2 regions of the Bacillus sp. Medicinal_06 genome follow, and region 1 is predicted to be linked to the other one. Evidence: riboswitches for the same ligand, from Rfam matches in the RefSeq annotation. Region 1 holds a riboswitch; the other holds the start of a gene.
The links. Region 1 has a riboswitch for cyclic di-AMP ahead of AC1M36_RS10345 (hypothetical protein). Riboswitches for the same ligand answer to the same signal wherever they lie in the genome.
Positions count from the first base shown of each region.

Region 2: it holds a riboswitch for cyclic di-AMP, as region 1 does, so the genes downstream of both, AC1M36_RS10195 (APC family permease) here and AC1M36_RS10345 (hypothetical protein) in region 1, are expected to answer to the same signal.

Region 1 is NZ_JBWYHD010000004.1:5,965-25,675, reverse strand. It holds gene AC1M36_RS10415 (sugar ABC transporter ATP-binding protein) at 1-282, shown strand, start outside; gene AC1M36_RS10410 (ABC transporter permease) at 260-1,273, shown strand; gene AC1M36_RS10405 (hypothetical protein) at 1,328-1,561, opposite strand; gene AC1M36_RS10400 (patatin-like phospholipase family protein) at 1,647-2,501, opposite strand; gene AC1M36_RS10395 (MarR family transcriptional regulator) at 2,629-3,090, opposite strand; gene AC1M36_RS10390 (MFS transporter) at 3,240-4,448, shown strand; gene AC1M36_RS10385 (cupin domain-containing protein) at 4,695-5,249, opposite strand; gene kdpDN (KdpD-like non-kinase potassium sensor) at 5,371-6,516, opposite strand; gene kdpC (K(+)-transporting ATPase subunit C) at 6,580-7,158, opposite strand; gene kdpB (potassium-transporting ATPase subunit KdpB) at 7,178-9,271, opposite strand; gene kdpA (potassium-transporting ATPase subunit KdpA) at 9,294-10,958, opposite strand; gene kdpF (K(+)-transporting ATPase subunit F) at 10,978-11,058, opposite strand; gene AC1M36_RS10355 (signal peptide protein) at 11,055-11,159, opposite strand; cyclic di-AMP (ydaO/yuaA leader) riboswitch at 11,261-11,406, opposite strand; gene AC1M36_RS10350 (hypothetical protein) at 11,670-11,900, opposite strand; gene AC1M36_RS10345 (hypothetical protein) at 11,917-12,315, opposite strand; cyclic di-AMP (ydaO/yuaA leader) riboswitch at 12,409-12,556, opposite strand; gene thiD (bifunctional hydroxymethylpyrimidine kinase/phosphomethylpyrimidine kinase) at 12,838-13,650, opposite strand; gene AC1M36_RS10335 (thiazole biosynthesis adenylyltransferase ThiF) at 13,667-14,686, opposite strand; gene AC1M36_RS10330 (thiazole synthase) at 14,679-15,449, opposite strand; gene thiS (sulfur carrier protein ThiS) at 15,452-15,655, opposite strand; gene thiO (glycine oxidase ThiO) at 15,671-16,780, opposite strand; gene tenI (thiazole tautomerase TenI) at 16,773-17,393, opposite strand; gene AC1M36_RS10310 (ABC transporter substrate-binding protein) at 17,404-18,405, opposite strand; gene AC1M36_RS10305 (ABC transporter permease) at 18,402-19,154, opposite strand; gene AC1M36_RS10300 (ABC transporter ATP-binding protein) at 19,151-19,711, opposite strand, start outside.
Region 2 is NZ_JBWYHD010000003.1:606,769-616,746, reverse strand. It holds gene AC1M36_RS10230 (TcaA 3rd/4th domain-containing protein) at 56-1,342, opposite strand; partial or broken gene AC1M36_RS10225 (M23 family metallopeptidase) at 1,575-2,435, shown strand; gene AC1M36_RS10220 (Nramp family divalent metal transporter) at 2,478-3,776, opposite strand; gene trhO (oxygen-dependent tRNA uridine(34) hydroxylase TrhO) at 4,316-5,290, shown strand; gene AC1M36_RS10210 (DUF1877 family protein) at 5,353-5,685, opposite strand; gene AC1M36_RS10205 (GNAT family N-acetyltransferase) at 6,364-6,567, opposite strand; gene panE (2-dehydropantoate 2-reductase) at 6,794-7,726, shown strand; cyclic di-AMP (ydaO/yuaA leader) riboswitch at 7,856-8,001, shown strand; gene AC1M36_RS10195 (APC family permease) at 8,148-9,974, shown strand.

The sequences.
Region 1 (19,711 bases):
GGCTTTAAGCCCAATCTCTTTCTTTTAGATGAACCAACAAAAGGTGTCGACGTAGCTGCAAAACAAGACATTTTTCAATTTATTCGGCACATTACAGAGAAGGGAAGTTCCGTTCTCTACTTTACAGGCGAACAGGATGAAGCATTACACATTGCTGATCGTATTTTAATACTAGTGAATGGAGAATTTATAGGTGAATACCTTCCTCATGAACTTTCACCTGAACAACTTTTACATTTATCTGAAGGGAGCTATTCCGTTGAATCTAGTTCACGAAACTAAAACGAAAAAAACATTCCTATCTACTAATCTTTTTTATCAATTTAGTACAATTGCTATTATTATAGGCGTGACAATTTTCTTCTCAATTGTAAATGATTCTTTTTTAACTTATAACAATATTAGTGACATTTTACGTTCCGTTTCTATCGTTACATTACTTGCAATTGGGGTCACCTTCACATTAATTGTTGATGGATTTGATTTGTCAGTTGGCTCTACAGCTAGCCTAGCAACAATCGCCTCTGCTGCATGTCTCGTTTTATATCGCCAAGAATTATGGATGACACTCCTTATCCCTATTCTTTGTGGCCTATTAGTCGGGTTGTTAAATGCACTACTTATTATTCGTATTAAATTACCTGACTTACTAGCTACACTAAGTGTCATGTATATTGTTAATGGCGTACACTTAACATTTTCAAAAGGATCTTCTATTTACGAAGGAATGTCTGGAGCAAACGGAACTGCTTCAGGACATTTTATTCCATCCTTTCTATTTATCGGTCAAGGGGCTCTTGCTAGCATCCCAGTTCCTGTTATTATCATGCTTACAGCAGTTCTCATTTCCTATCTATTTCTAGAAAAAACAACGTATGGTCGTTTCTTTTATATAACAGGTGGAAATCGCGAAGCTGCTAGACTAGCTGGAATTCCTACAGATCGTTATCGTTTATATGCTTATATGATTAGTGGTTTATTCGCCTCGATTGGTGGGATTATTTTGAGTAGCAGAATTGGAACAGGGCAAGTTTCAGCTGGCGCACCATTGCTAATGGATGCCGTTGCAGCTGCTTATATTGGCTATGCAATGTTTGGCGCAAAAAAGCCAAATGTAATTGGAACATTTCTTGGTTCTATCTTAATTGGAATTATATTAAATGGTTTAACAATGATGAATGTTCCTTATTATGCACAAGATATTATAAAAGGTAGTATCTTAATTGGTGCACTTGCATTTTCATTTACAAAAAAGAAGCTTACTCGCAAATAGCGAGGGAAACAAAAAGCCTTGGTTCACAAATTTTGAGTGAACCAAGGCTTTTTTCTAATACTCTTCATTCATTTGCAATTCTTTACTATACTTTTGAATCAAAAACGAAGAAATAAACATCACCAGTCCCGCGCTGAAACCAATGAGTTGATCTAATAAAAATTCATCATGAATCATAAAGCGTAATAGAAATACGCCGCCAAAAATAATCATTGCCAAATACCCAGTGTGCCGAAGTCCTTTATATACATTTCCCATATGTACCATTCCTTCAAATGTTATATCCATATTATACCACATATTGAAAAGTAATAGATTTTATATTCAATCTATTTAAAAAACAAGAAAACCTCTTTAAGAGGTTTTCCATCCATTAACTTTGTAAAAACGCCTGTAAATCCGCAAACTGTCTCGCAGCATCCTTATATCCTTGCTCATATAAATTTTGCAGTTTTTGTGGGTCTTTTTCCATTCGGTCTACTTGAAGTGGCACTTCTGGACGAATGACGAATAGATTGCCAGCTAATTCTTCTTTTTCAATGTAATGAAGCGTCTCATTGTATGTTTCATAGCGAGTTAGCATTGTATTTACAAGGTGTGGATATTTCTTATAAGCCTTCGCTGCAATCCATCCAAATTTTGATTTTTTCTTAGCATATCCATGATTTCTCGTTAAAATAACAACTGATTTCTCATAGCCATCTTTTTGCGCTTTTCGAACTGGAATTGGGTCCGAAATGCCGCCATCCAATAATTGTTTACCACGATAATTTACAACTGGTGCGATAAATGGCAATGAGCTAGATGCTTGTAGTAACGTCAATGCATCTTCATTTGTACCTTCTTTTTCAAAATACATTGGTTTACCTGTTTCACAGTCTGTCGTCCCTACTAGAAAACGCTCTGCACTATTAAAATATGTGTCAAAATCAAATGGCACGTGCTTTTCTGGAATTTCACGAAAAATAAAGTCCATATCAAATAGCTGTCGTTTTTTCCATAAATTTTTGTAAGATAAGTATCTTGGATGTGTTGCATAATCAATATTTACTGTTTTATTTCGATTTCTTTGTCTTGAAATATATGACGCCGCATGACAAGCTCCTGCTGAAACACCAATAATATATGGGAAATATAAATCCTGTTCCATAAAGTATTCTAGTATTCCCCCCGTATATACGCCGCGCATACCGCCGCCTTCTAATACTAACCCCGTATTTTCAAGCATTGTTTTCTCTCCTCTTTATATATATAGACTCTTTAATTATTCATCTTGTTAAGTATCTCTTTCTATTATATACGAGTCTCTCCAAAAACCATATTCAGAAGGCTTAATGCGAGCAGAAATTATTCCTCTACTTTTCTAAATGCGCTCCTACATCCTTTATAAACCTTTGAATCAATGACAATTCCTCTTCTGTATATTGACTTAAAAGTAATAGCCACTTCTCTTCAGCTTGTTGATGAAGTGTCTCATGTGCTATATAAATTTCATTTCCACTATCTGTTAAACGGAAAAATATTTCTTTTTGATTATCTAGCATTTTCATCTTTTCAACAAATTGTTTATGAAACAATTTTGTACAAATTTTAGAAATGGCTCCCTTTGTCATTCCCATCTCTTCCGTAATCGCTGTCACATTCATTAAACCTTTTGTTCCTATGCATTGAATTACGTGTAGTTCTGATAGAGACATACCGCTTACACCTGTCTCACGAAGAAACCGCTCATCATTTTCCTTCATATGCTCTTCTTTCTTATGAACAAGTGTGCGAATATCCGAAAGTATTTCTATTTGCCTTAATGTACGGTCCAAATCGGATCCCCTCCATAATACGGTTTAAGTTTCCATAGAAACAATTTAACTATATACCATTGTAAAATCATTTTTTTATCTTTACAAGTGAGAAAATAATGTTAAAATTAATTTAGTTTCCGAGGAAACTAAATTAAGGAGGGTTTATTATGAGACATTCATTATCTTCATCAAGATTAAACTCCATTCTATACATTGTTTGCCTGAGTGCTCTATTAGGTTCTTTTGCTCAAAATATTTACACACCTATTTTACCAATGATTCAAGATTCCTTTCACACCTCTCTTTATCTTGTAAATTTAACTGTCTCTATTTTTACTTTTGTTCTTGCCATTATGCAGCTTATTTATGGACCATTCATTGATACAAAAGGGCGAAAATATATTTTGATTCCTAGCCTATTCATCAGTACAATCGGTACCATTGGCTGTGCTTTTACAGCAAATATTTATATATTTCTTATTTTCAGAGCCGTTCAAGCAATAGGAATAGCAGCCATTCCTGTTGTAGCTGCTACCATTATTGGTGACTTATTCGAAGGAAAGGAACGCGGAAAAGCGATGAGTCTTTACCAAATGATACTTGCCCTTGCTCCTGCTGTAGGTCCTCTCATAGGCGGTTATCTTGGAAATATAAATGGTCACGTATCTATTTTTCTATTCTTATCTACAATTGGTGTATTCCTGTTAATTGTAAATGTTACATTGCTACCAGAAACAAAACCCGCTCTGCCTAAAACAGCTAAAAAAGCTAAGCCTTATCGGAGTATTTTAAGAAATAACACTGGATTTTCTATCGCAATCATTGGCTTTATACAGTTTTGTATTTACTTTTGTTTTCTCGTTTTTTTACCTAGCATACTCACAAATTTATTTCATCAAAATGCAGGTGAAATTGGAATGATATTTGTACCAATGTCCTTATGTATTATGCTAGGAAGTTATTGCTACAAGTTTTTACAAAGATTCCTTACTACAAAACAAGCTTTACTGATTACTAGCTTTTTCAATATCATATGCGTCATTCTATTCTCTTTCACATACCATCTAAGTATTCCCACGGTTCTCCTTGTCATATCCCTATACGGTTTTAGCATGGGGTTATCCATGCCGACACATACCACTTTATTAACAGAAGAATTTGTAGAAGAAAGAGCAACTGCCATTGGAATTTATAACTTTATTCGTTATATTGGAATGGGCATGGGACCAATTGTAGGTGGTTTTCTATTATTTAATCAAAATTACTTTTGGATCTTCTTTACAGGGGCAGTTCTTTTTCTAATCGTGGTCTTATATTCGATGAAAAAGCTAGCTCATCATCCTGTAAGAAACGCAGAAATTCAAAAGGCTAAATAACAAGCAAAAAAGAGAGTATCCGAGAACAGCTCTTTTCCTGGACTTAGACATTCTCGCTTTATGTAGTTTTTGAATAAAGTCTGATTAAAAACACCCCACAAACTTATATTTTAAAGTATATAAGAAGACTCCATTTTGAAAAAAGATTGATCAAAATGGAGTCTTCTTCAGCAAATTTAAATTTTTTTATAAAAAGTTTGATCGTTTTAAGATACGTTTTATCGAACATTAGCACCTATTAGTTGATTAGTAATAGCGGCTTTCTTCAGTGGCAATTGCTTTTGTTTCATGAACTGTACCATACGGATGCTCTGGCGGTGCATAGATAGCGTAAATTTTAAGTGGTATATTACCCATATTGGTTACATTATGCCATTTTCCAGCAGGTATCATAATCGCATAGTCATCATAGGCCATTTCTTGAAAATCTAATTTATCTTTGCTATCCCCCATTTGAACAAGCCCCTGACCTTCTTCAATACGTATGAATTGATCAGTTGTCGGGTGGACCTCTAAACCGATATCACCTCCAACATGAATACTCATCAGAGTCACCTGTAAGTTTTCCCCTGTCCATAAAGCGGTGCGGTAAGTATTATTTTGCTTAGTAGCTTGGTCAATATTCACTACAAATGGTTTCGGTCCATAATCTGTTAATCTGCTGCTTCCGTAATAAGGATTCCAGTTGTTATTGTTCCTATTACAATAATAAGGATTCCAATTATATATCCAATTGTTGTTATTCCAATTGCTATGCATTGGATTTTCCCACTGATAGTGATGGCATGATTTACGGTACATATTCATGCTCCTCTCATGATTTCATTTACCTTTTATCCTATGCAGCTGCCTATTTATATGGATGCAAAATGGGGATAAATGGGCAGTAATAGATGATCAAACTTTATTTCAAAGAAACACTTTACACTCTTTGATCAGCAACAATATGAATATCAATATGCTTCGTTTGCCTCATAATTTCATTTACAATAGATCCTTTTCTAATTTCTTCCCATCTTGTTCTTGCTGATTGACCGAGTAAAATTTGAGTGACCTGTAATCGTTTTGCAACTTCAATAATGACATCAGCTGGTTTTCTTCCTTTTGCTTCTTCCAACAAAAACGTAGCATGAAATTGATTCGTCAATGATTGCCACTCATCAATTGTTTGCCTTTTGCTTACCGATAATGATTCTATCTTTTCTCTTTCAACATTTAATACATATAATTCAGCATTTAATCGATCTGCCATACGCCAACCACGCCGTATTAATTTCTCTGCTGTTGAACTATATTGCACACAAACGAGAATTTTTTCCTTTACACCTATTGGATCCATTACCGATTGGCTAATTTTATCATCCATATCGTCTGCAACTTCTCTAAGCGATAACTCTCTCAAAGCTCCTAAATTATTAACTGTAAAAAAGTTTTGTAAGCTTTTCTGAATTTTTTCTTCCTTATATATCTTTCCATCAATTAATCGTTTCCGCAGCACTTCCGGTGTTACATCAACAAGTTGAATCTCATTTGCTTTTTGTAAAATAAAATCTGGAATGCGCTCTCGTACTTTTACGTTTGTAATTTGTTCTACAATATCATGAACGCTTTCTAAATGTTGGATATTAAACGCTGATAATACTGATATTCCCGCCTCTAATAGTTCTTCTACATCCATATATCTCTTTTTATGTTTTGATCCTGGGATATTGCTATGTGCTAGTTCATCGACAACAACTACTTGTGGTGCTCTCTTTATAATCCCTTCTACATGAAGCTCATAAAATACTTTTCCTTTATAGTTTATTTCTTTTAAAGGGACTTTTTCTAAATCAGCAATTGCTTCTTCTGTCTCTTTTCTTCCATGTGTTTCAATTAAACCAATGACAATATCAATGTTCTCTTTTTTCATTTCCTGCGCATCAAACAACATTTTATAACTTTTTCCTACTCCTGGAGCAGCACCTACATATAGCTTCAATTTCCCTCGATTCATTCTCCTTATTTCCTCTAAATATTCCTCTGGTGATCTTCTTTGAAATGTGGGTTCATCATTTTCAGCGTACATATTCTTATCACATCCTTACAAAACGAACTACCTCAATCGATATGGATTGAGGTAGTTTATCTATTATTTTGTTAGTTTTTGCACTTCGATGTTTAACTTTAATACATTGACACGTTCTTCCCCATATAAACCAAGTGCACGACCTTCTGTATGTGAAGCAATCATATCTTTTAATTTGTCTTTTGAAATTTGTGTTTCTTTCGCAACACGATCCACCTGTGCGTATGCGGATTTTGGACTAATATCTGGATCAAGTCCAGAAGCTGAATTTGTAATTAGATCCATCGGCACTTCAGTTACTGGTACAGAAGGATTATCTTTTTTCCATTTTTCAATACTTTGTTCTGTACGTTGCAGTAGTTCCGGATTAGAAGGCGCATAGTTATTAGATCCAGAACCTTCTGCTTTATACTCAATACTGGATATACGCCCTTGAAAATATTTTGGAGATTTAAATTCTTGACCGATTAATTTAGAACCAATTACTTTACCTTTATCATATATTAAACTTCCATCTGCATTATCCTTCATCGTTATTTGTGCAACCCCAGTTACCGCAGATGGATAAATCAATCCACATAACACAACAAGCACACCAGTTAAACGAACGACGGGTCCTAAGAAACTTTGTTTTTCTGTCATGAGTATGTCCCCTTCTCTATTAAATGAATAGTCCAACGACTAAATCAATGAGTTTAATACCGATAAATGGTACAAGTACACCGCCAAAACCGTAAATAAATAAGTTACGCGAGAGCAATGCATTCGAACTCATCGGTTTATAAGAAATTCCTTTCATTGCTAGCGGAATCAACATTGGGATGATGATTGCGTTAAAAATGAGCGCTGAAAGAATGGCTGAAAATGGCGAATGTAACCCCATAATGTTTAATGCTTCCATTTGCGGAATTGCCACTGTAAACATTGCAGGTATAATCGCAAAATACTTCGCAATATCATTTGCAATACTAAATGTCGTTAATGCACCACGCGTCATCAATAACTGTTTTCCAATTGCTACCACTTCAATAATTTTCGTTGGATTGGAATCTAAATCAATCATATTCGCTGCTTCTTTCGCCGCCGCTGTACCACTATTCATCGCAAGGCCAACATCAGCCTGTGCAAGTGCCGGTGCATCGTTCGTACCATCACCCGTCATTGCAACTAATTTTCCTTTTTCTTGCTCTGCTTTAATAACAGCTATTTTATCTTCTGGCTTACATTCTGCTACAAATTCATCTACCCCCGCTTCTTTGGCAATCGTTGCCGCTGTTAATGGATTATCACCCGTACACATTACGGTTTTAATCCCCATTTGACGAAGTTGTTCAAATCGCTCACGCATACCCGGTTTTACAGTATCCTTTAAATAGATTAAACCGAAAATACGATTCCCCGCTGCAACCGCAAGTGGTGTTCCACCTTCTTTTGCAATCAAATCTGCCTTTTGATGTAAATCTTTCGGAATCGTTCCACCTTGAGACTGCACCCAATCAACGACCGCTCCAACAGCTCCTTTTCTTACCTTTACTCCATCGTTTAAATCAACACCACTCATTCTTGTTTCTGCTTTGAATGGAACAAATTCTCCTGTTTCTGCTTCTGACGCATTGTAAGAAAGACCTTTTGAGTTTACATACTCAATAACGGAACGGCCTTCTGGTGTTTCATCTAATACAGAGCTAAGCGCCGCCCATTTTGCTAATTTTTCAATTGTTTCATTTCCGGCAGGTAACAAAGTATGCGCCATACGATTCCCAAATGTAATGGTACCCGTTTTATCTAAGATGATCGTATTGATATCCCCTGCTGCTTCTACTGCTTTCCCGCTCATTGCAAGTACATTAAACTTTGTGACACGATCCATCCCAGCTATCCCAATCGCAGATAACAATCCACCAATTGTTGTTGGAATTAAACAAACAAGTAAGGCAACGAGAATCGATGTATCAATTTGAAAACCTAAATAATTCGTAAATAACGGCAGTGTGACAACTACAATTAAAAAGATTAATGTTAAGCTAGTTAGTACTGTATTTAACGCAATTTCATTTGGCGTTTTTTGACGTGTTGCTCCTTCGACTAACGAAATCATTTTATCTAAAAACGACTCACCTGGATTACTTGTAATCTGTATCGTAATTTCATCACTCACAACCATCGTTCCGCCTGTCACAGAACAAAAATCGCCGCCCGCTTCTTTCATTACTGGGGCTGATTCCCCTGTAATAGCGGATTCATCTACCGATGCTAAACCGCGTATAACTTCTCCATCACCTGGGATCATCTCGCCTTGTTTCACAAGAACGATGTCACCCTTTTTCAAACTAGATGCTGAAACTCTCGTAACCTCTCCATTTTCTTTTACAATATTAGCAAAGACATCTTTTTTCGACTGTTTTAACGAATCAGCTTGTGCCTTTCCCCGTCCTTCTGCCAACGCTTCTGCAAAATTTGCAAAGAGAACTGTAAATAATAGAACGAGTGTAACTGTTATATTGAACCATAATGGAACATTTGTTGATAAGCTCGGTACAATTGATAAAATCAATGTAATGAAAAAGCCAATTTCCACAACAAACATAATTGGATTTTTAACCATTTGCTTCGGATTTAACTTTACAATGGATTGTTTTAAAGCAGTTGATACAATATCACGATCCATTGTTTTCGCGCTTCTTATTTCACCATCTTCTCGTTTTGGAGATGGCACGGCTTGTATATGCTTCTCTTTCACCATAGCTGGTCTCATGTTTATTCCCCTCGCTTCTTTCTTATAGAGTTAGAAACTCTGCAATTGGCCCTAATACTAATACTGGGAAGAATGTTAATGCACCAACAATAAAAATTGTGCCAACGAAAATTCCACCAAATAAACCGTTATCCGTTCTGAATGTTCCGACTGTTTCCGGTACTAATGTTTTCTCTTTCAATGAAGCTGCCACTGCAAGCATTGTGACTAAGCCAAAGAAACGAGCTAAATACATCACAAGTCCGGTTGAAATATTCCAAAATGGTGTATTATCTGCTAATCCTTCAAAACCAGAACCATTATTTGCTGCCGATGAAGTAAATTCATAGATTACTTGTGTAATACCATGGAATCCTGAATTTGTAATTGCATCCGTGCCTAAACTTGTAGAAAAAGCAATCGCTGATGCACCCAAAATTAATAATGGTTGGAATAATAATGTTACTGCGATTAGCTTCATTTCTTTTCCTTCTAGCTTTTTACCAAGAAACTCTGGTGTACGTCCGACCATTAAACCTGAAATAAAGACCGCAATCATCGCATACATCATAACATTTATAAATCCTGCCCCGACACCGCCAAACACTGTATTTAACAGCATATTCACAAGTGGTAACATCCCGCCAATTGGCGTAAATGTATCATGCATCGCGTTAACCCCACCTGTTTCAGAAGCAGTTGTTACTGTCGCAAATAAAGATGTCATTACTGTTCCTAATCGAACTTCTTTCCCTTCCATATTCCCCTCTGTACTATCCATTCCTAAATGATTTAATACTGGATTTCCTTGTAATTCAGCCGTTACAACTGTACCAAATCCAATAATAAACATCATGAGCATGGATACAAATAAAATTCTTCCTTGTTTTTTACTGCCTATCATTCTTCCATATGTGAATGGAATTGATGTTGTAATCAACATCATAAGCATCATTTGTAATACATTTGTAATTGCTGTTGGGTTCTCAAAAGGATGTGCCGAGTTAACCCCAAAGAATCCTCCACCGTTATTCCCTAGCATTTTAATAGATTCTAAAGATGCTAACGGACCGCGCGGAATCATCTGTTTTGCACCTTCAAGTGTATGTGCTACCGCAGTGCCACTGAACGTTTGTGGCATTCCTTGTGCTATGAATACAAGTGCCATAACAAATGCGATTGGCATTAACACCCTTATAATTGATCGAACAAAATCAACGAAGAAATTTCCTAATTCTTTTCCTGCTAGACCACGAATAAATGCAATTGCTAACGCTAATGTTGTCGCTGGTGCAGTAAACATCATAAACGTAATTCCAATCATCTGTGATAAATACGACAAACCACTTTCACCGCTATAATGTTGTAAATTTGTATTCGTCATAAAACTAATTGCTGTATTAAATGCAAGTGTAGGTTCCATACCCTCCACTTTACTTGGATTTAATGGGAGAATACCTTGCAATCTAAAAACAAGATAAACAAATAGAATCATAAGTCCATTTGTTAACAACATCGCTAATGCGTATTGTACCCATGTCTGATTACACTGCTTTATACCACCACATTTAAAAATGACTCCTTCAATTGGTCCAAATACTTTCTCTAATGTTTTACTACCTTGAAACGCTTTTTCTAAATAAGCCCCCATCGGTTTCGCTAGTAGCACAAATAATAATATCGTTACGATAGCTGCCACCCATACCATCATCGCCTTTTCCCCCTAATTAAAACTTCTCCGGATTTAATAACGCATAAACTAAATACACAGTAATCGCTGCTACAATAACTGATAAGGCAATCATCATGATTGCTTCCCTTCTTTCACAACTTTATCTGACCAGCTCGTAAGCCCTATCATCGATGCTACTAATACAACAAAGATTCCGATTATCACTACATCTAGCATTCCAATCCCTCATTTCAAAATGTTAAAATTTACCATTTACCTATCAAAAAAAGAACACTGAGGCTCTACTCAGTGTTCAAAAATGAACAACACAAAAGTAAACCTCCTCTCCAAACGCTTACGAGGTTAGCTGTCGGATTCGGGCCTAAAGAGTAGCCCTACTTTCGTAATGAAAGATTCACCCCAAGTGACAATGCACAAAATTGGTTCCCCCGCTCCAAATAATTGGACTCAGCGATATCAGGTTGTTTTTGGAAATTTTTATGAACAATTTATGAATGTAAATATACTCCTCTCTATTTCACTTGTAAAGAGGAAAATTACCTAAAATAAGAAAATATCCCGCCGTTTAAGCGTTTACATTAAGGGTTTTTAATATTTTCTCATCTGTTTCCTTGTCTTTCCTTTCTTTTTCATTAATCATCTTTTAAATATGAAAGAAAAAAGAGCGAATGATTTTAAGTGTATAGTTTGTAACACTTAAAACTCGCTCTCTTTTCTATTCAAAACTTATTCTCTTTGTAAAAATGAACGTAAATTTCTCCCTCGAATATAAATTTGTGACAGCTCCACATGCAGTTTCTCATATTCAATAATATCCGCTTCTAAATACAAATTATCTTTCGATGGCAAGACTATATATGGATCTGGAAAAATAGGATCTTGCATGGCTAATTCTTGAACTCGCTCCAATGATACCGCCCAACGATTTGCTATATCCTCACGTAATAACACCTTCATCTTCACTTCCTCCGCCCTATTCAAAAAATAAAAAAGAAATGTTATCACAATTTGTAAACACTACAAATTTAGCTCCAATTGTTTCATAGAGCCTTACGGGATATCGTTTATTCCTTGTAACAACTGTAATAGGCGCTTGAAAAGAAAAGCGAATGCGCTCCGTAAAGAAACTAACCGTTGGAAGTTCATCTCCTAGTAAGATTACTTTTTTTATTCCGTTACAAATACTTGTTATATTTAGTTCCTTATTGCAGTAATACGTTGATTCAAAGCCATATGCTCGCACTTCATCTGCTATTTGTTCATTTGCTGTAAAAATAATTAAATCACTTTGAAAAGATATTAACTTTCTTAAACTATTTACTTTACTTTCTTCCCCTACACAAACGAGTGTTAATTCTTTTTCCTCATCCATGTACATCTTCCTCCTTAGCATAAAAGAATTCGAATATAGATTGATATTCTCCTATACTAATCAGACCGATGAAGCGATATATCCATCCATGCACCATCCTCTCCCAAGACGCTTACGAAGTTAGCTGTCGGATTCGGACTTTGAGAGTAGCCCTACTTTCATCATGAAAGATTCACCCCTAGTGACCATGCACAATTTGGTTCCTCCGCTCCAAATGAATTGGACTCAGCGTTACAAAAAAAGATTCTGGCTGATATAATACTCCTAAATATGGAAAAAGTAAACAACAAAAAAGCCAGTTATATGACCGTTAAACGGGAGAGATAGAATTTTTAGCAAGAGCGCTGTAGAGAAAAATTGGCAAATGAAATTTTATCGGCGCAAATCCAAATATATCGACCGTTTCTCAACATATATCAGCGATTTTTTCAATATATCGGCGATTCGACAAAGGATATCGACCGCGCGACAAATAACGACAAAAACAGGAGCCTGCTAGCTCCTGTTTCCGAATACGAATATTTATACACGTGTTTCTTGTCGTTTATATGCAAAATGATTCGTTGGTCCATGACCACTTCCAATATTTAATTGCTGTTCAATTGCTATGCTAATAAACTGTTTCGCTTCTTGAACCGCTTCTTCAATCGGATACCCTTTTGCAAGTCCCGCCGTTACAGCAGATGCAAATGTACAACCACTACCATGCGTTTGTTTTGAATCAATTCTTTCGCTTCTAAATTCAACAAACTGCTGACCATCAAAAAGTAAATCAATTACTTCGTTACCTTGGTATTCAGCATGTCCACCTTTCATAAGAACATACTGAGCACCTAATTTGTGCAATACTTTTACAGCTTCTTTGCTATCTTCTATATTATGAATCTCCATTCCTGTTAATACTTCTGCTTCCGGTACATTGGGAGTTATAACTGTGGCAATTGGTAGTAAATATTCCTTTAATGCTTGCACAGCTTCTTGTTGTAATAGAGATGCTCCACCTTTTGCAATCATAACAGGGTCTAGTACAATATTATTCCAGCCAAATTTTTTAATGTTTTCTGCAACAACCTTAATAATTTCGCTACTAAATAGCATACCAAGCTTCACAGCATCTGGTGTTAAATCTGTACCAATAGAATTTAATTGCTCCTGAATCCCTTCTATTGCAACTGGATATACACCTTGCACACCAAGTGTATTTTGGGCTGTAATAGCAGTAATAACCGTCATTCCATATACACCTAGCTCTTGAAATGTTTTTAAATCTGCTTGAATCCCAGCACCACCGCCGCTATCAGATCCAGCAATTGTTAAAGCTTTATTCACTTTCATCTCACTCACCCTTTTCCTATCCAAAATAACGATGGTAAATTGTTTTTGCTTCTACTATATCTTTCGTTCCATGTACAAGAACCCGGCCATCTTGAAACGCAACTAGTCTCTTATCTTCAACCGAAAATGATAATAAATATGGATTCACCATTAAATCAGTTACACGATCGCGCAGCAGTTCTTTATACCGTTCAAAATCTAATTGTTCTTTATGGGGAGGTCTAATTTGAACTGTATTTCTCCCGCATAAAACTGCAGTTTTTGACGTATTATCCTTATTTAAATACGGATACACAGCTTCCTCACCACATGAAGGACAATTATGTTTTCGAAGTTTTTGTACATTCATACATGAATATTCATTTTTCCATACATCAAACGATACAAGCTCTTCCCTAAGTGCCTCATCATCTCCTACTAAAAGTTTAAGAGTTTCCGTTACTTGGTGAGAAACAACGAGAGATACAGCAGGTGAAATGATCCCTGCTGTATCACATGTCGCTCCGCCAAGCGGGATGGATTGTAATAAACAAGATAGACACGGAGTCTTTCCTGGTAAAATCGTATAAGAAAGACCGTAGCTTCCTACACACGCCCCGTAAATCCACGGAATAGAATACTTTTGTGATATATCATTAACGATAAAACGTGTTTCAAAATTATCAGTCGCATCAATCATGATATCAACATTTTTAACGAGCTCTTCTAATTCTTCAGCTGTTACATCCTGGACAAGAGCCTTTATCGTTACATGACTATTAATTGCTTGCAAGCGCCTTTGGGCTGCTATAGCCTTGGGAAGATTATTTTCTACATCCTCCTCACAATATAGCTGCTGACGTTGTAAATTACTCCAATCAATATAATCGCGATCGACAATTGTTACACGGCCAACACCAGCTCTCACAAGCATCTCTGCATTCGCACTACCAAGTGCTCCCGCCCCGATAATTAGTACATGCTTTTCTCCTATCTTTTGTTGCCCTTTTTCTCTAATTGGAGAAAATAGCTCTTGGCGAGAATATCGATTATTCAACTACACTCATTCCTTCTAAAGGACTACTTGCCGTCGCGCAGCGCTTACGTGCAATACGCCCTGCTTCAAATCCTAAGCGCCCTGCATGAATACCTAGTTTCATTGCGGATGCCATTTTAATAGGGTCTTTCGCGCCTGATACAGCTGTATTTAATAACACGCCATCTGCTCCCAATTCCATTGCAAACGCAGCATCCGCTGGGCTACCAACACCAGCATCAACAATAACTGGTACTTTTGCTTGCTCAATAATAAAGCTTAAGTTTAATGGGTTCACAATGCCAAGACCTGAACCAATTGGTGATGCACCAGGCATAATCGCGTGAACACCAAGCTCTTGTAATTTACGAGCTAATACAACATCATCTGATGTGTAAGGAAGAACGATAAAACCTTCTTCTAGTAGCATTTCAGAGGCTTTTAATGTCTCTACTGGATCTGGTAATAACGTTCTGTCATCTCCAATAACCTCTACTTTTACCATGTCACAAAGCCCTGAAGCTTTTGCTAATTTCGCAATACGAACTGCTTCCTCAGCATTTTTCGCTCCTGCTGTATTTGGTAGTAATGTATACTTTTTCACATCAATTTTTTCTAACAAATTCGGTTGGTCTGCATCAAATATATCCATACGACGTACTGCAAATGTTAAAATTTCTGCTTCTGATACTTCAATTGCTTTTCTTTGTACATCATAATCTGAAAATTTTCCTGTTCCTAATAAAAGTCTAGAATTGAATGTAAATGGTCCAATGTTTAACATAATCAACCGCCTCCTACGAAAGTTACAATCTCAATTTGGTCTCCATCAAAAACAGATACGCTTTGATGGTCTTCTTTTGTTAAAATATCTGTATTGCGTTCTACTACAACAATCTTTGTATCTAATCCTAAATGCGTAAGCAGTTCTGCTACTGTCTTAACACTCCCAGGTACCTCTACTTGCTTACCATTAATTTTTAAGTTCAAGCTTCCATCCCCTTTCTAAACCGTTTTAGAAAGCAATGAATCTAGTAAATGACTCCCCTGCTTTCCTTCTATTACATCTGCCATATATTGACCAGAAACAGGACTTAATAAAATTCCGTTTCGGTAATGGCCTGTACAAGCATACAATCCCTTTATTTCCTCATGCGCTCCCATATAAGGAACTTCGTGATTAGATTGCGGGCGTAACCCCGCCCAAGCACTTTCCCATTCTGCTTCTTTCAAAGCTGGTAAGATTGTATAAGCACGCTCTAGTATTGAAGTGATACTTTCTGGTTGTACAGATTTATTAAAGGTATGAGGCTTCATTGTTGCTCCAATTACATAACGTCCACCACGTTTTGGCGCGATATAAAATCGTTCTTGAAAAATAGGAGATTTTAGTAGGGGTTTACGGCTCTTTACAGCAACAACTTCTCCTTTCACAGGGTATGTACCCCACTCTTTATCAAAATGATGAAGAAGTTTTGTGCTCCATGAGCCCCCGGCAATTACTACCTTTTCACATAGAATCATACCTTCATTCGTAATAATCCCTACTACTCGATTGTTCTCTATTTTGATATCAAATACTTCTGTTTGTTCATATATATCAGCTCCAGAAACGGCTGCAGAATGCGCAAATGCTTTCGTAAGTTCCGGCGCAGTGACATGACCATCTTTCGGATAGTATACAGCCCCCATAATGGATGAAGAGAGGAATGGCTCTTTTTCACGAAGCTCATCCCCGGTCATAAAATATGATTCTTCACCTGTTTTCTGTTGCCAGCCCATAATATCTAGTATTCTTGCCTTCTCATCTTCAGTTTGAGCAATACGATAGATACCTTTCTCTTCATACCCAATATCAATACCCGTTTTTTCACGTAACGTTTCTGCAAGTTGCGGAAATATTTCACGGCTTTTCCTAGCAAGCTCAAATAGTGGATCATACGCATCCCACTCCGCCTGTACACCAAGCAAACCTGCCGCTGCTTTAGAAGCTTCAGATGCAATTCTTTGTTTCTCAACAATCACCACTTGGTATCCTCTTTCCGCTAGAAAATGTGCAACTGAACTACCCATTACACCACCGCCAATAATGGCTACATCATATACCTTACTCATGATTTTCCGCCCACTTTCTTATTGTTTCCTTATACAATCTTGCTTTCTCGTATGGAGTACGATTACTGACAATTCCAGACATAACAGCAATACCACTCACACCAGACCGAAGAACCTCTGCTGTATTTTCAGGTGTTACCCCTCCAATAGCTGTAATCGGTATCGTTAATCGCCTTGCCATATCTGAAATTTCTTCTAATCCTCTTGCCGGAACGCCCCTCTTACAATCCGTTGGAAATACATGGCCATAAACAAGAGAATCTGCACCGTTTTTGAAAGCTGTTATCGCTTCTTCCAAAGAATGCACAGAATACCCAACATGCAAATACGAAAACTTTTCTTTCACAGACCTAACATCTGCACTTCGATATCCCAATTGGACGCGAGGGATATGTAATAAAATTGCAATATCGATTCGGTCATTTATCACAAGCTTAGATGCTGGAAAGCCCCTCTTTAGGAGACCTTCCACACCTTCATACAACTCTTTCGTACTTTTTTCTCGCTCACGAATATGCAAATAATCAATCTCACTCTCAATTTGCATCGCTACATTCGTTAACTCTTCGAATGTCATCTGACCATTTGAGATAACATGGAGCTCGCCTTTCATATTCACTCGCCTACTTTAAAATATTTTCAAATAATTCATTGGCAGGAATGCTTTCTTTTGTCATTCCTTTTTCTTTCAACCATTTATTTTGTTTTTCCCATGACTCTTTTGTGTCTGATAAAAATGGCTCATCTTTCGTTTCCATTTTCTCTAATAAAATTTTCATACTTTCTTTTTCAACTTCCGGAACAAGCGGGAAGTTTTCTTTTTCTTGATGATCTAATAAAATATTTAGTGCTTCATCTGGGTTTTTCTTCATGAAGTCGTAGCCCTTTTTCGCACCACGTAAAAATGCTTGTAATGATTCTTTATCTTTCTTCAATGTTTTATCACCTGTGACAAAAACAAGTTCATGATAATTTGGTACACCATACTCAGCTGGATTAAAGTATGCTGGCTCATGGCCTTGATGGCGCATAACAGGAACTTCATGGTTAATGTAAGCACCTGTGACAGCATCTACCTTTTTCGTAATTAACGCCGGCACCAAATCAAATCCAACATCTACTACTTTCACAGCACTAGGATTTCCACCAGCTTCTTTTACCATCGTTTTTAAATATGCCTCACTTAAAGGTGTTCCAGAATAACCAACTGTTTTACCTTCTAAGTCTTTTGGTGATTTAATACCTGCTGATTTTAACGATACAACATGATTTAGTGGTGAACGGACCACAGCTCCAATTGATTTCACTGGAATTTGTTCATTTGCTCTTGCGATGACAACATCTGGCTGATAGTATAGACCAACTGTTACTTTTCCTGCTGCCGCTAACGTTAATGGATCGGTTGGATTAGATGGGAATTTAATATTCACCTTTACTCCTTCTTCTTTAAAGTAGCCCTTTTCAATCGCTGCATAGATAAAACTATGAACCGCGTTTGGATACCAATCGAGCATCACTGTAATTTCTTTCTCTTTCTTTTGCTTCTCTAATACTGAATTGCTAGAACATCCTGCAATCATTACAACTAATAATGTAAACACAAAGATGCGCTTGAATAATTTCATGAATGTTTCCTCCAACTAATGAATTTCTTTTCTAATATCGAAACGAGTAATACAAAGAAAATAGCTAGTAATGATAACAGTACAATCGGTGCAAATACGCCTGCCCCATCTAACTGCGTCATCATTCGTTTACTAAAGTATCCTAAACCCGCTTGTGCACCAAGCCACTCGCCAATCGCTGCTCCAATTACACTAAGCGGAACAGCTATTTTTAAAGCAGAGAAAAAGTACGGAAGTGCAGATGGCAATTTTAACTTTAGAAAAATATCTTTTTTCGTTGCACCATATGTAACTAAAAGCTCCTCCCATTCCTTTTTCGTACTGCGTAACCCATCATACGTATTTACGGCAATTGGGAAAAATGTAATCAAAACGGTCACAACTACTTTGCTCCAAATTGAATATCCAAACCATAAAACAAACAATGGTGCTAGCGCTGTAATTGGAATCGTTTGTGATGCAACTAGTAACGGATAAAATGCTCTTTCTATCCATGTGCTAGCATTCATTAACATCGCGAGCCCCACACCAAGTACAATGGAAATAACAACTCCTATCAAAACCACGTATAACGTTGCCGGCAAATGAACTGTAAGCAATATATCTTGCAACGCCCACATTTTCGCTAGAATTGCAGTAGGAGATGGCAATATGTACATCTCGTCAACAATTCTAGCTCCCACCTCCCAAGCTATGAGCAGTATGCTACTTAAAATCAGTGCAGGTAATAACTCTGTCACACGCTTCATACGAGCACCTGCCTTTGCAGCATACTAAGTAATTCATCTTTTAAAGCTAATATCTCAGGTTTATGCAAATCTTTTCTTGAGCGATCTATTCCAAGTGGTACAATACGCTCCGTCAAAGTGGTAATAGGCTGCTCGGTCACAACTAAAATTCGATTGGAAAGAAAAAGCGCTTCCTCCACATCATGTGTGATAAATAAAATTGTTTTTTGCCACTGTTTCCATTGTTCAAACAACCATTCTTGCAACGTTGCTTTCGTTAAAGCATCTAATGCGCTAAAAGGTTCATCTAACAACAAAACGTCCCCGCCTGTTAATAAGGTTCGAATAAAGGATACTCGTTGCCGCATACCACCTGATAAATCTTTCGGATATTTGTTCTCGTATCCTTGTAAACCAAATTGTTCTAACAGCTCTTTTGCTTTTACATGTGCTTCTTTTTTCTTTATCCCCTGGCACTCTAACGGCAATGCTGCATTTTCAATAATCGTTCTCCACGGCAGAAGCATATCTTTTTGTGGCATATACCCTACAGGATGACTCGTTGTTTCTGTCAGTTG
Region 2 (9,978 bases), on a different contig from region 1:
ATAAAAATGCGGTTTCCTCAAAATTAATAACCACTCAGACCGTTTAACTTCAACATTAAAATGTTGTCTTTACTACTTCTTCGCTTGTCATATAGTCATCATCGATTCTTAATTGATTTCCTTCATTTTCAATAAGCCAATTTTTTTGTTTTTCATTGTACTTTAGTGTTATTAATTTCTTTAAGAACTTTTCCTGCAAAAGAGAAAGATAACCTTCTTCTGATTTTTCATGATATTCAACCGGAATTTCAAGAAGATAGCTCCCTTTATCAATTCGACATGTTACTTGTGAAAAATCGATTCTAGTGCCTAAGGCGTCGCCTTTAAAATAACGTATATTACCATCATAACGTTCAATGGTTTTTGTGTACTCCAATTTCAAATGATCTGATACATTTGTTAACTGATTAGGGTCTTTGTTTACTTTGGCTGCGATTGAATTCTTGTAAAAATCATTTATCACTGTTGTAATCTGTTTTTTTATGGTCTCATCTACTATTGGATTGGGTGCTAAATTATATTGCTTTTTCGATTTGATTTCAACTTTCTGTAGTTCACTTTTCCCTTTACCCCACGGAAATTCCGTTACTCCTTGTAACGTAATGCCATCTTTTACAGGGCCAAATTGAACATCATCTTCAATTTCTTTTGTTTTCTTACCATTTACCAATAAAGTGGTTGGAATATCGATGCTAACCGGTACTGTTTCACCGGAAAAGTTCAAACTCGCTGTTTCCTCAAAATCGTCTATATCAAAAAGTGTGACCTTTTCTTGATCCTTAACAGTTACATAATCAAAATTTTTTTGCCCTTTAATAACGTATACACCCGGTCCAAATGTACCTAACATGATTGATTCCTTATCCATGTCAATATTTTTGTCATTTAGGATAACTTTTGCTCCCTTTTCTCCATTCACTTTTAGCTTATATCCTCGTGCTTTAAGAATGTATTTATCGCCAAATAGGCTGTCTTCTTTGGTTATGTAAAATGGACCGATACTTGAAATACTATTACCAGGATATAATTGGGAAATTTTATTATTCGATATTCCTTCAGTTTCATAGTAACTTGCCTGTGCATTTAATAACATTATTTGATCTTTGAAATCGCGTTCTTCTTCATTCAAGTAATTAATAATACTTTTAGCGCTATTTTTATCCCATTGTAGCCCTTCATCGACCGTAACCAAATCCATCAACCCTTCGGCATCCCCACTTCTAACCTTTTCTTCAAATTCAGCTGAAAGATCCGATGGGGAAGGTGATTTGCCTATTACTAAAAAAATAATAATTAATACAGCAACAGTTGGTATTCCAAAGATTAATAATTTCTTTTTCATAAAATCCCCTCCTCTAATTCTCATCATTCTTATAATATGTGGGAATCTTCAGATTCATAATGGATATTTAGAATTTTAAAATCTATAAAAAAATGATGTGGAGTAACTTTATTGCTACTCAACAGTTCCTTAATCCGCCTTTCAGTTCAGACCTTCTTTTCACTATAAAAACACCCCTTTAGATAAACAGATCCAATGGGGCAAAACGTCGCGACTTTATTTAAAACATCGCATCTTTTTTATAAACTTCGTGACTTTATTTCAAATCCACAGTAGTGTAGCTATCTTTGCTTGGTGGGGAATACAAGCTTTTAGTTTCTTTTCCATCGTTATTTTAATCATCATAATAACTACAATTAGTTGGGATGTGTTTTCTAGAAGTTGTATAGATAAAATAATTATTTTTATTTTGGTTTTATCTATAGTTGGGGCTTGGCCAGCAGGATGATTTGTTGGAATAGGACAAATTGCTTACCCGGCCGATGTTTATTCAATAAAGCCAAAAGTCATGGTTCGTTTGCCATTGAATCAAGCTGTATTAGTAGGATGGGGAGGGGATGAGCTGGATACGAATTATCACGCTTGGGCACCTAATCAACGCTGGGCATACGACCTTCTCATTCCGCCAGCTGGTATAAAAAGCTCGAAGTTAGAAGATTACGGTATATATGGTGCGGAGGTAGTAGCTCCGGCTTCGGGAACAGTTATATCGGTTCATAATGATGAACCGGATTTGAAACCAGGAACTGATGATTTTGATTCGATGACAGGTAATCACATATATTTACGCTTAGAGGAAACTGGAACATACTTAATCCTTGCTCATTTGCAGAAAGGATCAGTACAAGTGAAAGAAGGGCAATATATAAACGAAGGAACAGTGATTGCAAAAGTGGGGAATTCAGGGAATTCCAGTGAACCGCACCTACATATACACCATCAACGACAAGATCCATCTAAGACGAGTTTGTTTCTTTCAGAAGGATTACCATTGTATTTTCGAGATATAGAGGGAACAGCTATGCCAAATGGAGGAGTCCGTTTGAAGGATGGTAAAGAGGTATCGATAGGGGATGTCATTTCACCTAAATGAAACAAAAAGGATGTGATACAAATGTGTATCACATCCTTTTTGTTATTGTCCTGTAAATGTTTGATACAGTAAGAAAATATTTAAAGCGATAACTAACGCAGCAATTAGCCAAGCAATTGTATTTGTAATACGATGATTCACTAGCGCGCCCATAATGTTTTTGTTACTTGTAAACAGAATAAGCGGTACTAATGCAAATGCAATCCCAAATGATAATACGACTTGACTCATAACGAGAGCGTAAGTTGGATTTACCCCTAAAGCGATAATAACAAGAGGTGGGATCATAGTAATAAATCGTCTTACATATAAAGGAATATGCATACGGATAAATCCTTGCATAATAATATCACCAGACATTGTACCGACGGAAGAACTAGATAAACCAGCAGTTAATAATCCAATTCCAAAAAGGCTAGCTGATACAGGGCCAACTAAGTTGCTAAACTCATTAAAAGCAACGTCTAAATCTTCAACATGTAAGCCGTTTTTGAAGAATAGAGCGGCTGCTACGATGAGCATACTTGCGTTAATTGCTCCAGCAATCACCATTGCGATAATAATATCAATGAATTCGAAGCGGAAAATCTTTTTTCGTTGTTCATCTGTTGTACCGACTACGCGGCGCTGCGTTAAAGCAGAATGCAAATAAATTGCATGTGGCATGACTGTTGCACCTAAAATCCCAGCTGCAAGTAAAATACTATCTACACCTTGAAATTTAGGAATAAATAGCCCTGAAAGAAGGGGGCTTAGCTCTGGTTTTGCGTAAAATACTTGTACACCAAACGCTACAACAACGATAAAGACCATTCCTGTAATAACAGCTTCTAATGGACGAAAGCCTCTGCGCTGAAACTCGAGTATAATAAATGATCCAACTGCGGTAATTAAAGCAGCGGGTAACATTGGAATGCCAAACAATAAATATAACCCTAAAGCCGCACCGATAAATTCGGCTAAATCAGTAGCCATAATCACGAGTTCACCTTGTATCCATAAGCCAATTGAAACGGGTTTTGGAAAGTGCTCACGAGCGACTTCAGGAAGGTTTTTTCCAGTTGCAATCCCGAGTTTTGCTGATAGTGATTGAATTAAAACGGCCATTAAATTGGAAGCGAGAATGACCCAAAGTAGTAAGTAACCGTATTGTGATCCAGCTGCAATATTTGTAGCAAAGTTCCCAGGGTCAATATAAGCAACAGATGCGATGAATGCTGGTCCTAGAAAAGGTAATAATCTCTTTATTCCTTTTGTTTCACCACTTAAAGCGAGTTGAGCAGATTGAACTGTTGTACTTTGTGAAGGAGCTTGTTCATCTTTTGTTATAGCTTTATTCATAGTAGTTTTCCCCTTTAGTTTCTTAGCTTAATGCAATCATTGTATGTATTCGTATTAGTTATTTCAATACATTTAAATATTTTTAGTTGATGTTTTTATTTGAACATAAGTGTTTCCTTAATGCAAATTATATGACTTAACGCAATAAAAGGTGCATTCGAAATAACTATGTAACAAAAATAAACGAGGAAGCCTAAATACAGTTATAACTTTTGGAATTGTAGGAGAATAAAGAGAGTTGACCTATAATATGGAATGGAAAAGGGTGTTTTTTAATTGTAAAATAGGATTCACAGCATATTAATTGCTGGAAACGAATTTGTATGTTATATAATATATTGGGATTACATCACAACCGTAGTGGATTGTTATGTAATCTCGTTTTTCATTTGCGTTAACTTCTGGGAAAACATTGTAAATAGGAGAAAGTTATTTGAACAATAGTTAACATATCTTTTCTTATTCTTATATGTTCCGATATGATCGTTAACTTATACATGATTTTAAAATATCGAATTTAGATAGGTGGTAAAAATAAAATGTTAAATCCAAAACCATACAGAGTGTTATTGTACTACATGTACACAACAATTGAGAATCCGGAAGAATTTGCAGCTCAGCATTTAGAATTTTGTAATTCACTTGAGTTAAAAGGAAGAATTCTTGTGGCAACAGAGGGAATTAACGGAACTGCTTCAGGTACTATTGAACAAACAGAGAAATATATGGAAGCAATGAAGAACGATCCACGTTTTGAAGGGATTGTATTTAAAGTAGATGAAGCGGATGAGCATGCGTTCAAAAAAATGCATGTGCGTCCTCGGTCAGAGCTTGTTACACTTCGCCTAGAAGATGATATCAATCCGAAAGAAACAACAGGTAAGTATTTAGAACCAAAAGAGTTTTATGAAGCAATGCAAGAAGAAAATACAGTTATCATTGATGCAAGAAACGACTATGAGTTCGATTTAGGTCATTTTAGAGGTGCAGTTAAACCTGATATTCACTCTTTCCGCGAATTACCAGATTGGATTAGAGAAAATAAAGAAATTCTCGAAGGTAAAAAGATTTTAACGTATTGTACAGGCGGTATTCGTTGTGAGAAGTTTTCAGGCTGGTTAGTTCGTGAAGGGTTTGAAGATGTAAGTCAGCTTCATGGCGGAATCGTAACATACGGAAAAGATCCAGAAGTACAAGGTGAACTTTGGGATGGTCAATGTTACGTATTTGATGAGCGTATTGGTGTACCAGTGAACCAAAAAGAACATGTTATTGTTGGAAAAGACCACTTTACAAAAGAACCATGTGAGCGTTATGTAAATTGCGCAAACCCAGAATGTAACAAACAGATTCTATGTTCTGAAGAAAATGAGGCGAAATATTTACGTGCTTGCTCACACGAATGTCGTGTCCACCCGCGTAACCGTTATGTGAAAGAACATGAGTTAACAGAAGAGCAAGTGGCTATCGCATTAGCAAAAATTGAAGAAGAAAATCAAGTGAAATTAGGATAATCGTTCACTTTAATAAAAAATGGATCTTCTCGTAAAAGAGAGGATCCGTTTTTTATTTCTATTTAGATAATGAAAAAGATTACACATTGCTTGTTTGCAGCAGCTTGTTCATATAGTTCTTGAATTTCTAAAAAGTAACTATAGGTATATTCTAATATTTCATCTGGGCCATCATCTTCAACAAGTGGATAAAGTTGTTCATCCATTAATTCTTGAAAGTTGAACATGTTGTTGAAATCAGATTTGTTTAAATCTTGTATTGCAGAATAAGCCTCTTCGACTTCACTAGCTGTAAGATAAAACGTACCGAGAGAATCGTTATCTATGATGGAATCATTAAGTGGTACGACATGTCCAAGTGGTGGTTCGCCTCCGCCAATTTCACCACATAAAATAAAATGGAGTAATTACCATGACTTATCGATATCTAACTCAGCTTCTTTAAAATAAATATCTAACTCATTGGTTTTGATTTTACTTAATTCTTCATCTGTAACTAATATATACTGTCCAATCATCCCCATAATAGCCAGCTCCTCTAAAGATTTTGAATTTAGTATATCATTTTTTATAGGTATGGATAGAATAAGTACTTTGAAAATAAGGGGAGGAAAGGGTATTTCAACTCCTTTTTAAGGGATGAGGAAATACAGATTACTTCTGGTGAATCAACACAAGAAAAGTGTTTAAATAAAAGAGTAGGTCATAAAATTTTTTGACTTACTCCTTTTATAATTATTCATTAAGAAGCTAAAACTTAATTGTTATAAGGATGTTATGGTTTTTTTTGGATTTTTATTTTTTATGAAGATATTTTCTTAGTCTCGTTAATTAAAGTTTCACTTTATTAGTAGTTAGATTTCATATTGAACAAGTAATGAATCAAAAATCTCCATTTTCGTATTATTGATATTTGCTAAAAAGAAGAGCAGCTACTTACTCTTGTTATAATCAGATCTTGTTAAACCGTAAACAACAGTATCTTCATATACTTCCCAGTACAAACAACTTTGTTTAAATGTTCATTCTTGTGTCAATCCCAATTTTGCATGACTTTAGAAGAGGCAGGGTTTTTAGTGAAAGCTGTCCCCCTTATCCATAGCTGTATGGGTAGAGGGGATCCACTCTTCTGCCCAGCCATCTGGATAAGGGTGAGGAATAATTGTAGTAGTTTTCGCCACCTCTTTATCTCCTGCTAATTCTTGAACTTTAGGAGCATCATTTAATTCAAATGGGCGTATGGTTAATCTCTTAGATAAGAACATTGGATATTGCATTTCTTCTCATCCTTTCTAACTATACAAGTTTTTACTAAGTGTATAATACATAAATTGAAATGTGACTAATCTATTCGTTAATAACATAATGAATAATATTATATAGTATATAGCCCTTAACTTTTGTTAAAAAGTTGAATTTTCTGTTTGTTTGATGGATCAGATGTATAATATAGTTATGCTACAAGGATGTAAAATTTTCATGTTTGGAAAAGAGGAGTTTTATATGCGTATTTTAGTATTAGGAGCTGGAGGCGTCGGAGGATATTTTGGTGGACGTTTAGTAGAAAAGGGGGAAGATGTCACTTTTCTCGTTCGTAGTAGGCGAAAACAACAATTAGAAGAAAAAGGTCTCGTTATTCGGAGTACGAATGGAGATTTTTCATTTCAACCCAAATTAGTAACGAAAGAAGATGTCGTTTCTCCATTTGATGTAATTTTATTCTCAACAAAGGCATATCACTTAAAAGAAGCAATACTAGATTTGAAGCCGTTTGTAGGTGATCATACAGTTATAATTCCGCTACTAAACGGTATTGCTCATTTATCACTTTTACAACAGGAGTTTGGTGAGGAAAAGGTTAGTGGTGGTTTATGTTTTATAGAGACAACTTTAAACGATGAAGGAGAAGTCGTACAAACCAGTGTTGCTGATAGACTTGTGTTTGGAGAAATGAAACACCATGATTCAGCAAGGATACAACAAATTGCTACAGTATTAACTGGAACGAAAGCGAGTTTTGTTCTAAGTGAAAATATTTTGCGAGATATGTGGCATAAATATTTATTTATTACAGTAATGTCAGGTGTGACGACGTTAATGCATGCACCGATAGGACCGATTCGCGAAAGTGATGGTGGCCGCGATTTTCTTCGAAGTGTATTTGAAGAATCAGCACAGATTATGAAAGTATTTGGTGCTCCGATTCAAGAAAATATTGTTGAGGAACATATGAAGACAATTGATAAAATTTCTTATGATATGAAGTCATCTATGCAGCGAGATATGGAAAAAGGTTCGTTAATTGAAGGAGAACATTTGCAAGGATATTTATTAAAATTAGCAAAACAACTTCGTGTAGATGCACCATTATTGAAAGCGGTCTATCAAAATTTAAAAGTATATGAAGAAATGACTTTAAATAAAGAACCGGTATAGTTTTTATAGCACCGAAATGATTGAAGGATAGAAAAAGTATCATTACTTTTCTATCCTTTTTGTATTCGGCGGGTGAAAATTTTTGTTTACTTTTTTAAAATAAAGGAGTATTATAATCCACAGTTTCAAATTTCTAAATCGCTGAAACCGCATGGTACGGGGGACCCGTTTTTATGGATTATTGCATAATCCAAGGGGTGAATCCTTGAAAAAGGTAGGGCTACTCATAGGCCCGAATCCGACAGCTAACCTCGTAAGCGTTATATTGAGAAGGAAGGTGGAGCTTGTGCGACAAAAAAATTGATGTCTACAAGTCTATTTGTTATGGCTTGTAGACATTTTTTTGTTTTCTGAAAAGATAGTTTATTAGCTTTAACTAGCAAAGAATTGTTCGTACAAAATTATTGGAGAGTGGACAGCAGTGGTTTCATCTATAAAAAGATTTTTAATTGGAAGACCGTTAAAATCAACCGAATTAGGAGAGCAAAAGCTTAACAAAAAGAAAGCGTTAGCTATTCTTTCTTCTGATGCTTTATCATCAGTGGCATATGGTCCAGAGCAAATATTAATTGCCTTAGCGACAGTGGGTGCGTTAGCATTTTGGTATTCCATTCCGATTGCAATAGGAGTATTAATTCTGTTAACAGCTTTAATTTTATCTTATAGACAAATTATTTTTGCGTATCCTCACGGCGGGGGAGCGTATGTAGTATCAAAAGAAAATTTAGGTGTGAATCCAGGGTTAATAGCTGGAGGATCCTTATTAGTAGATTATATTTTAACAGTTGCAGTAAGTGTATCGGCAGGTACAGATGCGATTACATCTGCCTTTCCTAGTTTACATGAACACAATGTAATTATTGCGATTATATTTGTATTATTTATTACAATATTAAATTTAAGAGGAGTAACAGAGTCCGCTTCTGTTTTAGCATATCCAGTTTATTTATTCGTTTTAGCATTATTTATATTAATAGGAGTAGGAATATATAATATTGTAACTGGTCACGTTTCACCAAATTTGCATACGCCAATTGGAACACCAGTTGCTGGTATCAGTTTGTTTTTGTTGTTAAGAGCATTTGCATCAGGTAGTTCGGCTTTAACAGGTGTTGAAGCAATTTCTAATGCAATTCCAAACTTTAAAGATCCAGCCCCTAACAATGCAGCAAAAACATTGCTGGCGATGGGGGCTTTACTGGCTGTTTTATTTTCTGGAATTGTTTATCTAGCTTATTATTACGGAATTACTCCTAGCAAAGAAGTAACCGTAGTTTCACAAATTGCTGAGCAAACATTTGGACGGAATTTTATGTACTTTTTTATACAAGGTACAACAGCTTTAATATTAATTCTTGCTGCTAACACCGGCTATTCAGCATTTCCTTTATTAGCAGTTAATCTTGCGAAAGATAAGTTTATTCCAAGAATGTTTACGATTAGAGGCGATCGATTAGGCTATTCAAACGGTATTATCATACTTGGAATTGCTTCTATTATTTTAATTATTGCGTTTCAAGGTCAAACAGAACATCTTATCCCGCTATATGCAGTAGGGGTATTTATTCCATTTACGTTATCTCAGACTGGAATGGTAGTAAAATGGATTCGTGAAAAGCCACAAGGGTGGATTTTGAAATTAACAATTAATTTAACAGGTGCCGTTATTAGTTTTATCGTTATGAGTATGTTCTTTTTAACTAAGTTTGCACAAGTTTGGACTGTGCTTGTTTTCTTACCTGTTATCATTTTTATTTTCCATCGAATTAAAAAACACTATGAAGCAGTAGGAGATCAGTTAAGCCTTAAAACTTGTGAATCAATTGTGCCAATCGAAGGGAACGTAATCATCGTTCCTGTAGCCGGTATGACTCATGTAGTAGAAAATTCATTGAATTATGCAAAGTCTCTTTCACCAGATCAAATTATCGCCGTATATGTTGCATTTGAAAGAGAAGATGAAAAGAATTTTGAAGAGAAGTGGAAGAAATGGCAGCCTGAAGTTAGACTGGTGACACTTCACTCTCATTACAGAAGTATTATTCAGCCACTGACCAAATTTATTGATACAGTTCAATATAAAGCAAGTGAATCAAATTACCGGGTTACTGTAGTAATACCGCAATTTATTCCTAAGAAAGGCTGGCATAATATTCTTCATAACCAGTCGAGCTTATTAATTCGTGCATTCTTGCTTTATAAGAGAAATGTAGTTATTACGACGGTACCTTATCACTTGAAAAAATAAAGAA